2 regions of the Bradyrhizobium sp. CCBAU 11386 genome follow, and region 2 is predicted to be linked to the other one. Evidence: riboswitches for the same ligand, from Rfam matches in the RefSeq annotation. Region 2 holds a riboswitch; the other holds the start of a gene.

Region 1 (7,577 bases), on a different contig from region 2:
CTAAGAGCCGTATTTTGGTTTGCTCGATCTCGATCGTATTGCCGTCGAGGATGCGCGGAGCGTCGCTGAGTTTCGCCGCGCAAGCCGGAGATGTCATGACGGCGAGCAATGCGACCATCATTCGGCGGTGTTTCATCCCGACACTAACCTTTCGCTCTTGGTCCATGTTCACGCACGATCCGGCGCCGCCACATTCGACTGCTTGACCGCACCATGTCCGTTATTGGGCCAGCATCGTTCGACGTGTGCTTTATGAAAGCTTGGTCGTGATTTCCAACCTACGACCTGACGCAGCGTGAGGTTCAAGCGATTTCTTACGGTGTGCGTGTCTCGGTATCCTTCGAGGTTCGCCGGTCTCTCTCAGTCGGCGCGCACTGCACCCTGACGACCTGAGGAGGAGATCCCCATCGCTCGAAGATGCAGGAGAAAGCCGGACCTCGGAACGCTGTTTCTCACGCGCTTGAACAAAAGCGCCTGTGAATTTTCGGCGGTCGAGCGCAAGTCAGTCGTGGAGGAGCGACCTTGCTACGCTTCGTGCCAACCTGCATCGGCAGACAGAAGGCTGCCGACGGTTTCGACGACGGCGATGACAGTTCGTCGTAAATTCTTGTCGCGAAAAGACCGATGTAGAAATATGGTCTCGCTTCCTCTGACCGGTTTGGACAAAGGCGCCAAGGAGTTCAGCTCACCCCTCGCTGCGTAAATGAGTCGGAATCTCGTTGCGCAAACCCTGCAAAACCTGGAGCTCTCTTTCGTATAGCCAGCCGGATGGTCGTTGATACCGATCACATTATGGCTTTTCGCACCTCCGAGCTCCACATAATCGTACGTGGTGCTGCCGCACCGTTCGTATAATCGGACCGGATTGTTCATGACCCAGGCTGCCCGATGGGCGGCCGCTCTTTCGTGGTACTGACCGCATATTGACGCGCCACGCGGACCAACTGCCGCTTTTCTTGAGAAGCAAGCATCATCGATCGTCGACGCTCGATCGGGCCGTGCTCCATGCTCGCCCAGCAGATCAGCTGATCCGACCGGGCCCTCGTACAAAATGGCCGGCTTCATCGGGCGACGGCAGGACATTGCTCTCCTTGAACGTGAATTTGAAGTTCACCGTGTATCGTTGATCATCCCGTACGGGCGGCGTCCCATCGGCAAATCAACCCATATCGAACAGGCCTCGCTGGGGCAGCCCGTCATCTGCCGCCCGTAGCCCACCAGGCGGCGAACGATAGCTCCGTTCTTTTGCGCGACGAGTGCCTGATCGTTCTTCTTGTGGGCCCTGGAACGAGTGACTTCAACATCGTGAGCGGCGCCACGGCACGACCGTGTCGTTCGTGAACGCTGTCGTTGTCAAAATCGAGCCCGCGAACGGGTCAGGGAAATAGGTTCTGCGCGCGCTCCGATCACGGGCCGAAGGCTCGCGACTGTTGCGAAGGCGTAAACACCGCGACTTTGGAGCGCATATGTTTTGCAGTTGCTCTGAGGCGCTCGGCGCCCAAAGAGCTGCGGCGCGATCCTGCTCTGCGCGACTATTTACCGAGGCCTGTCGCGCCCGTCTAACTCTTCCCATTCCTTCGGCTCTATGCGATCGAACCAGGAGCCGGGAGGGAACGCCGCGATACGCTTGGCAAAGAAGGATTGCGGCTCCCAATCGTATCCTTCGCTCTTCTCGAAAATGATGACCCCGTTGTGAGTAAAAAAGCGGGGCCCGGGGATATTACAGTTCACCAAAAGCAGAACGCGCCACAGACCCCCTTTCTCGGTCGGCTTATCATTCGGCTTCGGCAAGTAGTCAACTCCAACAGGTTCGACGATAGTGCAGCGGCCCTGCCGCAGAAGATTGCCGAGCGGACCTCGCGTGGTCGTGACAAAGTTGAAGTTGGCCAGGTCATGCAGAAAGCGATGATTTGCGTCCCTTTCGCCATCCGCGACTTCACTGGCGATCAACGAGAGCGCCAGGGCGCGCCAGCCCAATTCCATCGGCTTTGCATAGGTCGACGCAAGTTGAATCGTTCCGTCGAATGCGATCTTCCAGGTGATAACGTACTGTTCGTCTGATTTATTGTCCCGGTGCCTGGTCCAGGAAACGAAAACATATTCATCTCGGTCAAATCCTTCAGCAACGCCCCACGTTCGAGGGACGAACTGTGCGACCTTCGAGACGTTGGAGAGAATGTGTTCTATCGTCTCACCGTCTTGCGCTCGCCACGTGGACTTGACTCTTTCGACGAGGGCGCTTTCGTTGGCACGAACACTGTTGCTCGTCGCAGCCAGTCCGACCAGGCAGATCAGCGATGGACCAAGACAAAACCATAGCGCGCGTCTTCCAGACATTTTCTTCACAACCGTCGGCCTATCTGGTTTTTCATCAACACGTCTTTCAAAGCGGGCAACCTTCAACCTGTTATGCGCGAGCGCAATAAGTTAGCGTCGACGCGACGGGGCGACCGATGGTGTCCCGCGCGAGCAGGCGCTCCCCTCTATGTCACGCGCCGCTAACTTCAGTCGCCAGCGACAGCCCGGATTTGCTGTGCTGGACATGCCCAGCAGGAGGGCCTGGGCATGCCGATGACTTGCATTCTTCGTGCCAGGTAACAGACGGAAATTCTTACCGGTTTTGTGTCTTCTTTGTCGACTTTCCGACTTGCACACGTTTCGATCGTTCCATTCAGCCTATCCATCGCGGCTTACCGATCCTCGTCCCGCACCGGATATTCGACGGCGCAGGGGAACGCTTCGGTGCCAAGTTCCTGATGAGAATTCGGAGCACGTTTGCCGCCATTGAACCGTTTGGTTCGGTTGCAGGAATGTGGGCTTTCGATCTCTGCCATGCCTTTGGCCGCTTGTGGCCACGGGGCCGCGGCGCGTTTGGCGCTCCTTTCGCGATATGCGGCGGCTCCGGAAGTCGAGAGCAGCCTCAGTCAGCTGCGGTTTGCACTCGATGGCCAACGACGCCAAGCCGATCTTTACGCCGAGCATTTGGAGTCTGGCTCGCACCGCAAATCAACCTGCTCGCCGGTATGTTGCTGACTTTCGCCAGGTGTCTTAGGCCTATTCAATACGGATCCTGTTGGTCGAGAAGGCGGTTGGATGGCGGACGTGCTCGATGAACCGCTGGGAAGCCGGGACTCGCATCAAATGCGTTCTGCTCGAGGCAGCAGTCCCGACCGCGCAAGCCGCATTTGCCCCTTCCACCGATCTGGCGTGCGGCCCCACGCGCACGCAGCTCCGATGGTCATTCCGACATCGCTGATTGGAGAGCGCTTCTACATCGTGGTCAACGAAAGAGATGCACGTCATTCCCGTAGCAGATGTCGCAGCGTTAGCTTGAGATATAATCTGAGAGGTTGACGGAAGAGTTCTCTTGCCGATAATCCAACTCGTCGAGGTTCTCCGGTTTGCATTTGATCCGGAGCTAAGAGGGAAGCCGGTGAAAATGCCGGCGCTGCCCCCGCAACTGTGAGCGGCGAGCCGCTGTCCAACGATGTCACTGAAGCCTGCGCGGCTTCGGGAAGGCCGGACAGCAGCGATGACCCGCGAGCCAGGAGACCTGCCCCGGCATCTATTCGTCCGCGGGCGGGGTGTCCCGGTGGTGCGCTAAGCAGCCGTCGCACGCGCGACTTCCCCTGCCTGCGTCCGCCATGGCCTTTGCCCCCAACATGGGGTTAACGCTATGTCTCTTCTCTCCCTTCCGGTTGCCACGCTCGGAACGCCACGCATGGGTCCAAGGCGCGAGCTCAAACGCGCTCTCGAAAGCTATTGGGCCGGAAAAAGCAGCGAACAGCAGTTGCTCGAGGACGCAGCTGGCCTGCGTGCCGCGAACTGGGCTCGTCAGAATTCTATCGGCGTCACGGTGATTCCATCGAACGATTTCTCGCTGTATGACCAGGTGCTCGACACAAGTGTCATGGTTGGCGCCATCCCGGGCATCTACGCCTCGAAAGCCGAGTCCGTTTCGCTCAAGACGTACTTCGCCATGGCCCGCGGTTCACAATGCGACGACCAGGATGCGAGTTGCGGTCACGGACCGCGCGGATTTGGCGCACCCGCGCAGGAGATGACCAAGTGGTTCGACACCAACTACCACTACATGGTCCCCGAGTTTCACGGGGGACAGACTTTCAGACTGTGCTCTCGCAAGCCGATCGAGGAGTATGAGGAAGCTAAGGCCCTTGGCTTCCAGACCCGCCCTGTCCTGATCGGGCCGGTCACATTCCTAAAGCTCGGCAAGAGTGCCGATCCTGCGTTCCAGCCACTCTCGCTACTGGACGATCTGATACCGGTCTATATCGAGGTCCTGCAGGAATTGGCCAAACGCGGGGCAAAGTGGGTTCAGTTCGACGAGCCCTGCCTGGTTCTTGATCTGGGCGAGGTGGCGCGAAAATCCTTGCTACATGCTTATAACCGGCTCGCGAAGGAGGGGCCGGCCATCAAGATCATGGTTGCCAGCTATTTCGGCGACCTAGGCGACAATCTGGACACCGCCTTGAGCCTTCCAGTTGCCGGACTGCACCTCGATCTGGTTCGAGCGCCAGAGTTATTGGATCAGATCATCGCTGGCGGCCGAAGTGATCTTGTCATGTCTCTCGGTGTCATCGACGGCCGGAATGTATGGCGGTCGAATTTGTCGTCGCTCCGCCAGCGGCTGGAACCCGCGATTGCGAAGCTTGGCAAGGATCGTGTACAGATCGCCCCATCCTGTTCGCTGCTTCATGTGCCGGTCGATGTTGAACTCGAGACCGGACTCGCTTCCGACGTCAAGCGTTGGCTTGCTTTCTCGGTTCAGAAGATGCGTGAGCTTGCAACCCTGGCGCGGGCACTCGCAGGCGACCAGAATGCTGCGCTAGCTCTTGCCGAGTCGGAATGTGCCGCGACTGTCCGCCGGACTTCCCCGAAAATCCGTGATGCCAATGTCGCTGTCCGGATGAGAGCGATCGACCAGACCATGCGCCGGCGCGCCAGCCCATTTGCCCGTCGTGCCGAGATCCAAAGCAATCGTTTCGGACTACCGGCTTTCCCTACCACGACGATCGGATCGTTTCCGCAGAGCACAGAGGTCCGGAATGCCCGTGCAGCGCATGCACGAGGCGCGATGAGCGACGAGCAATACGACCGGTTCCTCAAGGAGGAGACTGCGCGCGCCGTACGTTGGCAGGAGGATATCGGTCTTGACGTCCTCGTGCACGGCGAATTTGAGCGCAATGACATGGTGCAGTACTTCGGCGAGCACCTCGCCGGCTTCGCATTTACCACGAACGGATGGGTGCAATCCTACGGCTCGCGCTGCGTCAGGCCACCGATCCTGTTTGGCGATGTCTTGCGGTCGAAGCCGATCACCGTGGAGTGGTGGCGCTACGCGCAATCACTAACCAGGAAGCCGATGAAGGCGATGTTGACCGGACCGGTGACGATCTTGAACTGGTCCTTTGTTCGCGATGATATTCCCAGAAGCGAGATCTGCCGCCAGATTGCGCTCGCGATCCGAGACGAAGTCCGCGATCTCGAGAACGCTGGTGCGACCATGATCCAGATCGACGAAGCTGCACTCCGCGAAGGATTGCCGTTGCGTCGATCGGAGTGGACGGCTTATCTCGACTGGGCCGTGGATTGCTTCCGCATCTGCTCATCTGGCGTCGCCGATCAAACGCAAATTCATACGCATATGTGCTACTCGGAGTTCAACGACATCATGGGTGCGATCGCTGCAATGGACGCGGATGTCATCTCGATCGAGACGTCGCGCTCGAAAATGGAACTACTCGACGCGTTCAGGAACTACGAATATCCAAATCAGATCGGGCCAGGCGTGTACGACATCCACTCTCAACGTGTTCCCGAGACAGGCGAAATGAAGGAGCTGATGGCATTGGCTCGGGCACGGCTGCGGGATTCGCAGCTCTGGGTCAATCCGGACTGCGGCCTGAAGACGCGCAAATGGGAGGAGGTTCGGCCGGCGCTAGCGAACATGGTCGCTGCCGCCCGCGAATTGCGCGCTGCATCCGATCCGCTAGGCCGTTGATCGCGGGCCTGGGCCTTTTCTCGACAAAGCTGATCCGCTTGTGGTCATTTGCGCTCTCGATAATCTCGAGGGAGCCTTGGGAACGCAAAAAAATGCCCGGCCTTGGCGGGCCGGGCGGAAGGAAAGTCTGGGAGGAACGACCGCTGGCGCATCGCGCCGACTTCCATCGGCGGAGGGAGGACAGCCGACGGTTCGATCACGGCGAGGACATTCGCCGAAAATCTGAGCCCAGTTAAAGCACAAGCTCAGCGTAAGCTCAATTGTGCCGTGGTATGCGACCGTATAGCCTGAGTTTTAGAAGTCTACACGAAGGTTTGTAGCTCATGAGCACGTCGGCAACGAGGGGCAGTGATGCCGGCGGTCGCCGCGGGGGCCACCCGCAAATTGGTGCGCTTCCTGGCTGGAAACGATATGCTTGATCACCGCGGCGATACGAAAAACCGGGCTCCAAGGATCTCGCAAACGTACGAATGCATGAGCGGCTACTGTTGATTGGGACCCTGATTAAGGCAGTCGTCGGTCGACCGGTTCCACCGATAGTCAGTTTCGGCTTGGGCCTCTGTTTGAGATCTATGAGCGGACGAGTTAGAGAACGTCACGAACTTGAAGGTGGCGGGTGCCAATAGGGTGCTACTCAGAAGTGAGTGTGGTCCTGCGCCAAAAATAGGCCAGTTAAGTGATGGCGATTTCGAACCCGACACGACTCGGCTCGGCGCAGCCGGTTTAGACCGCCGGACTGTGTGTAGCCCCGCACCGAGGAAGATGAGCGTCGAACGACGATGCGAACCAGGAACTGGAACTCTGCGCCATCAGCTACGGAAAGCCGGGCATCGTCAATCAGCACGACCCCATCTGCAATAAGGCTGTCGATTCGAGAACGATCGACGACGGCGAACTTCGGATCCAGACCGTGACGACGGGATGTCTCTGAGAGATCGACTGCCATGTCGCACATGATTTGCTCGATGATCTCGGCGCGGAAGCGATCCTCATCCGTCAGCAAATAGCCCTTTGCGGTGGCGAGCCGATCCTCGGTGATGTGAGCAAGGTAGTCCTTTGCCGAGACAGCGTTCGCGCGAACCCTTGTTGCATGCGCCCGATGGCGCCCGCGCCGAGACCAATGAGGGCGTCCGCGCAATCGTCAGTATAGCCCTGGAAGTTGCTCTTCAGCCTGCCTTTCTGCCTCGCCCGGGCAAGACTTTCGTGCGGCAGAGCAAAGTGATCGATGCCGATGCGTACGTATCCAGCATCAACTAAAGCTTCCGCGATCGTTTCGAATTGGGGGTAGCGCTCGACACTGTCCGGCAGAGTGAATTCGTCGATCTTGCGGTGGTGCTTTTTGAATGGAGGAATGTGCGCGTACCGAAGGCGGCAAACCGGTCCGATACAACTCGAGGCATTTGGCTGTCCAGGCATAAAGGCTTACTGTCTGCTGGGACAGGCCATAGAGCAGGTCGAAATTGATCCGGCCGACGCGGGCGCGGCGTGACCGATCGACCGAAGGCATAGATCGCGATCGGCTCGCCGCGTTTCGTGACTGACGTCTGGCAGCCGC
Region 2 (7,577 bases):
GGTGACCCTGACGGCCCCGGTGCAATGCGCTTCCCCGCAAGTGCGGCACGCAGCGCGTTCCGTTCCGCTTCGCCGCAGGCGCCGCGGCCGAACACGTGCAGGCCGTCGCCGAACTGGCTTTCCTTGAGATCGCAGACAAAGCGATCGATCCGCGGGATCGCCTCGGCTGGTGCTGCCGATGCATCGAGGCCGAGATCGTCCTCCAGTCCGGCCACGCGCGCCTCCTCCCGGATCGCGGCGATCAGACGCTGGCGGCGGGCGGGATCGAGACCATCGGCCGTCGAATATTCGTCGAGGAGCTGTTCAAGCCGGCGCAAGCCTTCCGGCACGGCCGAGCTTGCCAGCGGCGGCGGCAGATGGCCGATGGTGACGGCGCCGATGCGCCGCTTGGCCTGCGCGGCCTCGCCGGGGTCGTTGACGATGAAGGGATAGATGACAGGCAGATCGCCGATCAGGGCTTCCGGCCAGCAGCTCGATGACAGCGCCACGGATTTTCCGGGCAGCCATTCAAGCGTGCCATGCGCGCCCATGTGCACGACAGCATCAACGGCCTGCTCGCGGAGCCAGAGATAGAACGCGACATAGGCGTGGCGTGGCGTGCGGGCGAGATCGTGATAGTCGGCGTCGCGCGTGGTTGCATCGCCGCGTTCCGGCTGAACCGCGATGATCGACTTGCCGCACTGGATCGCGGCGAAGTGGAATGCGCCGTCGCGGCAGCCCGGATCGCTCTCAGGCGCGCCCCAGGCCTGCGCGAGATCATCCTGCAAGGGTTGCGGAAGGCGCGAGAGCGCCGCGCGATAATTGGCGAGGCCCCAGGTGAGTTGCTGTCTCAGCAGCGTCTCGCCGAGCGCATGAACCGGTGCGACACAGAAGCCAGTCTCCGCGAGATCTGACACCAAGGCTTCGACCGAGGCCAACGCGTCGAGACCCACCGCGTGCGCGATCTGGTGCGGGCGGCCCGGATAGTTCGAGAGCACGATCGCCAGCCGCTTCTCGCCGGCCGGCTTCACCGCAAGCTTCCGCCAAGCCGCGACACGTGCGGCAACGGCCTTCACGCATTGCTCGTCAGCTCGATGCGCAAGGTGCGAAAACTGCAAATCAGGATCACGTTCCGCAGCCGACTTAAAACTCACCACGCCCGCGAACAGGCGACCGTCGACCTCGGGCAGCACCACATGCATCGCAAGATCGCCGGGCGACAGGCCGCGCAGCGACTCCGCCCAATCTTCGCGACGCGCCGTGGAGAGCGCGACCTGGAACACGGGACACGATGCCGCATCGAACGGTGTCGTGCCGTCGTCGCCGACCGCGGAGAACGCGGTCGCATTGACGATCGCGGCCGGAGGATCTTGCGCAAGATGCGCCCCCAGCCAGTCCGCAACGCCCGCTGCCTTCAAAGAGATGACGAATACGCCATACGCGTCAAACCCCTTCTCGCGCAGCGCGGCAATCAGCGCGTCGACCGGGCCGGTGTCCGCGGCGGTGAGGTACGAGCGATAGAACGTCACCAGCGCGCGCGGTTTCCCCTCGCCGTCCCGCATCGCCGCGATGACGCCGCGGGCGGGATCGTAGAAGCCCATCTCGGGCACGGTCATCTCGCCGACGACCGGACCGGCATAGAGTCCCGAAGCCAGCGCAAGCTGCGCGATCGCCGCTTGCGCCGCGACCGGACCACCGGTGTCGCAGAGCACCTTCAACCGGCGCAGCGTCGAGACCGGCAGGGTTGAGTATGCATCGAGCCGTGTGTCGTCGCGGCCATCGGCCGGCAGCACCGCGAGCACGATACCGCGCGCCTTCGCGAGTTGCTGGAGAGCCGCGAGGCCGTAGGGCCAATAGGACTCACCGCCGATCAGGCGGACCAGAATGCCGCGTGCCTGGGCCAGCGTGCGCTCGATATAGGTGTCGACCGACAACGGATGACGCAGCTCCGCGAGATTGGCGAGCCGCAGCGACGGCAGGCTGTCGCGGCCTCGGCGCCAGCCGGCCGCGAACGCGGCGAGATCGGAATCCGAGTACGAGAGCACCACGAGATCGGCCGGGTCCTGGCCGATGTCCCTTGGCGTCGCGGTCTCTTCCAGACCGCGGCTCTCGCGGAAGACGACGTGCATCAGATGCCAGATCCTGAAAGACCAAGTCCCGCTCTTATCGCGGCCTCGTCGATATCGCCGTGCTCGCCGATCACAACGAGCTTTGACTGCCGCGCGATCGCGCCCCAGGGCTTGTCGAACTGGTGACGCACGCGCTCGCCGACGGCCTGGAGCAGCAGGCGCATCGGCTTGCCCGCGACCGCGATGTAACCCTTGGCACGAAGCACGTTCTGCTCGCGCGCCAGACGCTGAACCGAGGCGACCAGCACATCGATATCCGCCACCTCCGGAAGGTCGATCACGACGGAGGCAAAGTCGTCGTGCTCATGCTCCTCTTCGCCGTCGTGATGCGACGGGCGGGCGGCGAGATCATTCTCGGCGGCGGCACCGAGACCGAGGATGACGCGCGCATCGATCGCGCCATCGGTAACGGGAAGCATCGGCACGCGGCGCGGCATCTCTGCGGTGATGGCAGCCTTGGCCGCTTCGAGTCCCGCCGGGCCGGCAAGATCGGCCTTGGTCAGCAGCACGATGTCGGCGCAGGCGATCTGGTCCTCGAACACTTCCGACAGCGGCGTCTCGTGATCGATATTTTCGTCCGCCGCACGCTGCGCTTCCACTGCGGCCGGATCCGGCGCAAAGCGACCGGCGGCGACGGCCTCGGCATCGGCCAACGCAATCACGCCGTCCACCGTGATGCGCGAGCGGATCTCCGGCCAGTCGAACGCCTTGAGCAAAGGCTTGGGCAGCGCGAGGCCCGAGGTCTCGATCAGGATATGATCGGGTCTGACGGGCCGCGCCAGCAACAGTTCCATGGTCGGGATGAAATCGTCGGCAACGGTGCAGCAGATGCAGCCATTGGCGAGCTCGACGATGTTTTCCTCCGGGCAATTGGCATCGGCGCAGGACTTCAGGATCTGGCCGTCGACACCCTCGCTGCCGAACTCGTTAACGAGCACCGCGAGCTTCTTGCCGTTGGGGTTGGCGAGCAGATGCTGGATCAGCGTCGTCTTGCCGGAGCCGAGAAAGCCGGTCACCACCGTGACCGGGACTTTTGCGAGCGAATTCATTCGGCGGCCTCCGGCACGACGGCAATGGGGGGAATGCGGGCAAGCGACTGCTTGCGGAAGATCTCGGGACGGCTGCGCCAGGGCACGAGACCGTCGGGCGCGGCCGAATAGGCCGCGGCGCCCGCGATCACGTCGCGCGCGTTGGCATCCGACAGGCGGCCATAGACATAGGACCAGCGGCCGGGCGCGCTCAGCGCGACCGAGCAGCCCTGGCTGCATGCCGACAGGCATTCGACGGGAACGACATTGACACCATCGGGCACGCCGGCGTCGACGATCGCACCGTGAAGGCGCTTGCCCGGCGTGACTTCGCCCTCGCCAAGCGTCTCGCCGGCGCGGCAGGTAATGCAGACGTGAAGTGTGACGGTCATCGCCTCTTCCAGAATAAACAGCGGGAGGCGAAGAGGCCCACGAACCGGTCTTGCGAGGGTCCGTTTCCCCGTCGCGGAACACCCCGTCCGCCGGTCCAAAAATCGTCCGCGCTGGCAGGTCTCCCGGCTTGCGGAGCAGGGTTTTGCCCTTCGATCCCCGCCTTCCCGATCCCGTGAGGGGTCAGTGGCTTCGGGCATCTCTCCGGTCACGGTCGCGGGGGCGGCTGCATTTTGGACCCAAATCTTGCCGATTCGGACCCTATCGCATTCCCTCTTCGCCTGTCATAGGACAGGAACCAACGCCGGGCCACCATTTGCCCCCGGCCGCCTCTTGTCAAGCCGAAGGACCAGGTACGATGACGCCTGAACCGGATACCCAAACGGGCGAGGAAACCGACGCCCGCCACGCCGCGAAAATGGCGAAGAAGAAGGCCGCCCGCGACAAGATCATGGCGACCAAGAGCGGCGAAAAGGGCCTCATCATCGTCCATACCGGCGCCGGCAAGGGAAAGTCGTCCTCGGCCTTCGGCATGATCGTGCGCTGCGTCGCCCATGGCTTCCCCTGCGCCGTCGTGCAGTTCATCAAGGGCGCCTGGGACACCGGCGAGCGCCGCCTGCTCACCGGCCATTTCGGCGATCTCTGCCAGTTCCATGCGATGGGCGAAGGCTTCACCTGGGAGACGCAGGACCGCGCCCGCGACATCGCCGCCGCACGCACCGGCTGGGAGAAGGCGAAGGAGCTGATCCTCGATCCCAGCCTGCGCATGGTCGTGCTGGACGAGATCAACATCGCGTTGCGCTACGACTATCTCGATATTGCTGAGGTCGTCGAATTCCTGTCGACAAAAAAGCCTGAGATGACGCATGTCGTGCTCACCGGGCGCAATGCCAAGGACGAACTGATCGAGATCGCCGACCTCGTCACCGAGATGACGCTGGTGAAACATCCGTTCCGCTCCGGCATCAAGGCGCAGGCCGGCGTCGAGTTCTGAAGACACACGCGATGGCGCGCGCATTGATGATCCAGGGGGCCGGCTCGGACGTGGGCAAGTCGCTCATCGTCGCCGGTCTCGCGCGCGCCTTCACGCGGCGCGGCCTGCGCGTGCTTCCCTTCAAGCCGCAGAACATGTCGAACAATGCGGCCGTGACCGTCGATGGCGGCGAGATCGGCCGCGCACAAGCACTGCAAGCCCTCGCCGCCGGCGTCGAGCCACACACCGACATGAATCCGGTACTGCTGAAGCCGGAGACCGACGTCGGTGCGCAGGTGATCGTGCATGGCAAGCGCATCGCAACTGCGCGTGCGCGTGACTATGCGGCGATGAAGCCACAGCTGATGGGCTCCGTGCTGGAGAGCTTCGAGCGGCTGAAGGCGCGGGCCGATCTCGTGCTGGTCGAAGGCGCCGGCAGTCCCGCCGAGGTGAACCTGCGCAAGGCCGACATCGCCAATATGGGCTTTGCCCGAAAGGCTGATGTGCCGGTTGTGCTGGTCGGCGATATCGACCGCGGCGGCGTCATCGCGCAGCTCGTCGGCATCAAAACGGTGATCGCCCCTGACGATGCCGCGATGATCCAGGGTTTTGTCATCAACAAGTTCCGCGGCGATCCCACGCTGTTCGACGACGGCTACAAGCTGATCGAGCAGAAGACGTCCTGGCGCGGCTTTGGCGTGCTACCCTGGTTTGCGCGCGCCGGCGAGCTACCGGCCGAGGACGCGCTGGGCCTCAGCGACGCGCGAAAGCCGGGCCAATGCAAGATCGCCTGCCTCGCGCTGTCACGGATTGCCAATTTCGACGATCTCGATCCGCTCAAGCTCGAGGCGGGCGTCGATCTCGTGATGGTGCGTCCGGGTGAGGCGATCCCCGGCGATGTGCGTCTCGTCATCGTCCCCGGCTCCAAATCGACCCGCGGCGATCTCGCCTTCCTGCGGGCGCAGGGCTGGGACATTGATCTCCTGGCGCATTATCGCCGTGGCGGCCACATCCTCGGCCTCTGCGGCGGCTATCAGATGCTCGGACGCAGTGTCGCCGATCCTGATGGCATCGAAGGCCCTGCCGGCGACACGCCCGGCCTCGGACTCCTGGATGTCGAAACGGTAATGAGTCCGCAGAAGACGCTGACGCGTGTTGCGGCCGTGCACGCCGCCACGGACCAGCCGATCGAGGCCTACGAGATCCACATCGGCCGCACCGACGGGCCGGATCGCGCGCGGCCGTTTGCGACATTGAACGGCACGCCGGAAGGCGCGATCTCCAGCGATAGCCGTGTGCAGGGCAGCTACCTGCACGGCCTGTTCACGTCGGACGATTTCCGCAAGGCGTACTTGGCCAAGCTCGACATTCCCGCAGGCGACGAGCCTTATCATGCCAGGGTCGAGAGCGCGCTTGATGCGCTCGCCGACCACATCGAAAAGCATCTCGACGTCGAAGGCCTGCTTTCGCTAGCGCGCTAGGACCTCGGCAAGGCGCGTCCATTCGGCTTCGCTGCCGGGAAGTCCGAGCCGCAGCCATGTCGGTTTCTGCGCGAAGACGCGCGACCAGATCTGGCCACGCGCCAGCGTCTCCTGCGCGGCCAGCGCATCAGGCGTTTCGTAAAGACGAAACAGCGGCGTACCGCCGACGAGCGTCCAGCCTTTTGCTTGCGCCATGTCGTCGAGACGGGCACAGTCGCGCGCAAGCCGCGCTGAGGTGGCCTCCGCCCAGGCATCGTCGCGCAATGCGCGGCATCCGATCGCGATCGCCGCCCCCGAGACCGGCCATGGCCCCGACATCGCGGCGATCCCTGCGATGTCGGCCGCGCTACCGATCGCAAACCCGAGCCGCAGGCCGGCCAGACCATAAAACTTCCCGAAGGACCGCAGGATCAGCAGCCCCGGCCGATCCGCTTCCGGCGCGAGCGAGAGCTGCGGAACGGCATCGACAAAGCTCTCGTCGATGACGAGACGGCCGACGCGCGGCAGCAGTGCCAGCAAGTCCTTCGGCGTATGGCGCCGGCCATCGGGGTTGTTGGGATTGACGACGACGGCGAGGTCCGCGCCCGCCAGCGCGTCAAGATCCGCGACCTCCTGGACGCCCCAGCGCGCAGCCGACAGGACCCCGGAATATTCGTTGTAGGTCGGCGCAAGGATGCGGGCGCCGCCGCGCGGCCCAAATTGCGGCAGCAATTGAATAGCGGCTTGCGCGCCGCCCATCGCAACGAGCGCCGCGCTGGTGCGGTAGGCGTGCTGCGCCGCCTGATGCAAGGCGTCGATCTCGGCACGCGACGGCAGCGCGCTCCACGCGCGCATGCTCACCTCGCCCGCCGGATAAGCCAGCCGGTTGATCCCCGTCGACAGATCGATCCAGTCCTCGGCGCGCCCGCCAAAACGCTGCTGGGCCAGATCGAGATTTCCACCGTGCTCGCGCATGCCCTGTTCTTTCACGCGAAGCTGAGGATCGCAAGGAGGCCTGCGAGCAGCAGCATGGTGCGGCGGTAGACGGTCACCCCTTGCGTGATATCGGCGGCGAGCGGATCGCGCGCGCCTTCGTTGAGCCAGGGCTCGTTGGTGATGCTGCCGTGGTAGATCCGGGGACCGCTGAGCCGCACGCCGAGCGCGCCGGCCATCGCCGCTTCCGGCCAGCCGGCATTGGGCGAGCGATGCCGGCGCGCATCGCGCGTCATGCACGACAATGCCTCGGATCGCTTTGGTGCCAGCAGCACAAAGAGGAATCCGGTCAGGCGCGCCGGAATGAAGTTGGCGACATCGTCGATCCGCGCCGCCGCCCAGCCAAAGGCTTCGTGTCGCTCGCTGCGATGGCCGATCATGGAGTCCAGCGTATTGATGGCCTTGTAGGCGAAGATGCCGGGCAAACCGAACAGCGCGCCCCAGAACACGGGCGCCACGATGCCGTCGGAGGCATTTTCGGCGAGGCTCTCGATCGCCGCGCGCGCGATGCCGGCTTCATCGAGCGCCGCGGGATCGCGGCCGACGATGCGCGAGACTGCCTCGCGTGCGCCGGCGATGTCGCCGGCCAGCAAGGGGCTTGCGACGGCGGCCACATGATCATCGA

The links. Region 2 has a riboswitch for cobalamin ahead of XI09_RS41110 (DUF1636 domain-containing protein). Riboswitches for the same ligand answer to the same signal wherever they lie in the genome.
Region 1: another riboswitch for cobalamin. It lies ahead of metE (5-methyltetrahydropteroyltriglutamate--homocysteine S-methyltransferase); the one in region 2 lies ahead of XI09_RS41110 (DUF1636 domain-containing protein).

Annotation. Positions count from the first base shown of each region.
Region 1 is NZ_LBKA01000008.1:32,494-40,070, forward strand. It holds gene XI09_RS02685 (thermonuclease family protein) at 1-121, opposite strand, end outside; gene XI09_RS02690 (nodulate formation efficiency C protein) at 1,537-2,403, opposite strand; cobalamin riboswitch at 3,373-3,575, shown strand; gene metE (5-methyltetrahydropteroyltriglutamate--homocysteine S-methyltransferase) at 3,677-6,022, shown strand; gene XI09_RS02700 (hypothetical protein) at 6,657-7,025, opposite strand.
Region 2 is NZ_LBKA01000259.1:112,842-120,418, reverse strand. It holds gene cobN (cobaltochelatase subunit CobN) at 1-2,108, opposite strand, end outside; gene cobW (cobalamin biosynthesis protein CobW) at 2,108-3,157, opposite strand; gene XI09_RS41110 (DUF1636 domain-containing protein) at 3,154-3,528, opposite strand; cobalamin riboswitch at 3,625-3,844, opposite strand; gene cobO (cob(I)yrinic acid a,c-diamide adenosyltransferase) at 3,885-4,520, shown strand; gene XI09_RS41100 (cobyric acid synthase) at 4,532-5,980, shown strand; gene cobD (threonine-phosphate decarboxylase CobD) at 5,969-6,934, opposite strand; gene cbiB (adenosylcobinamide-phosphate synthase CbiB) at 6,946-7,577, opposite strand, start outside.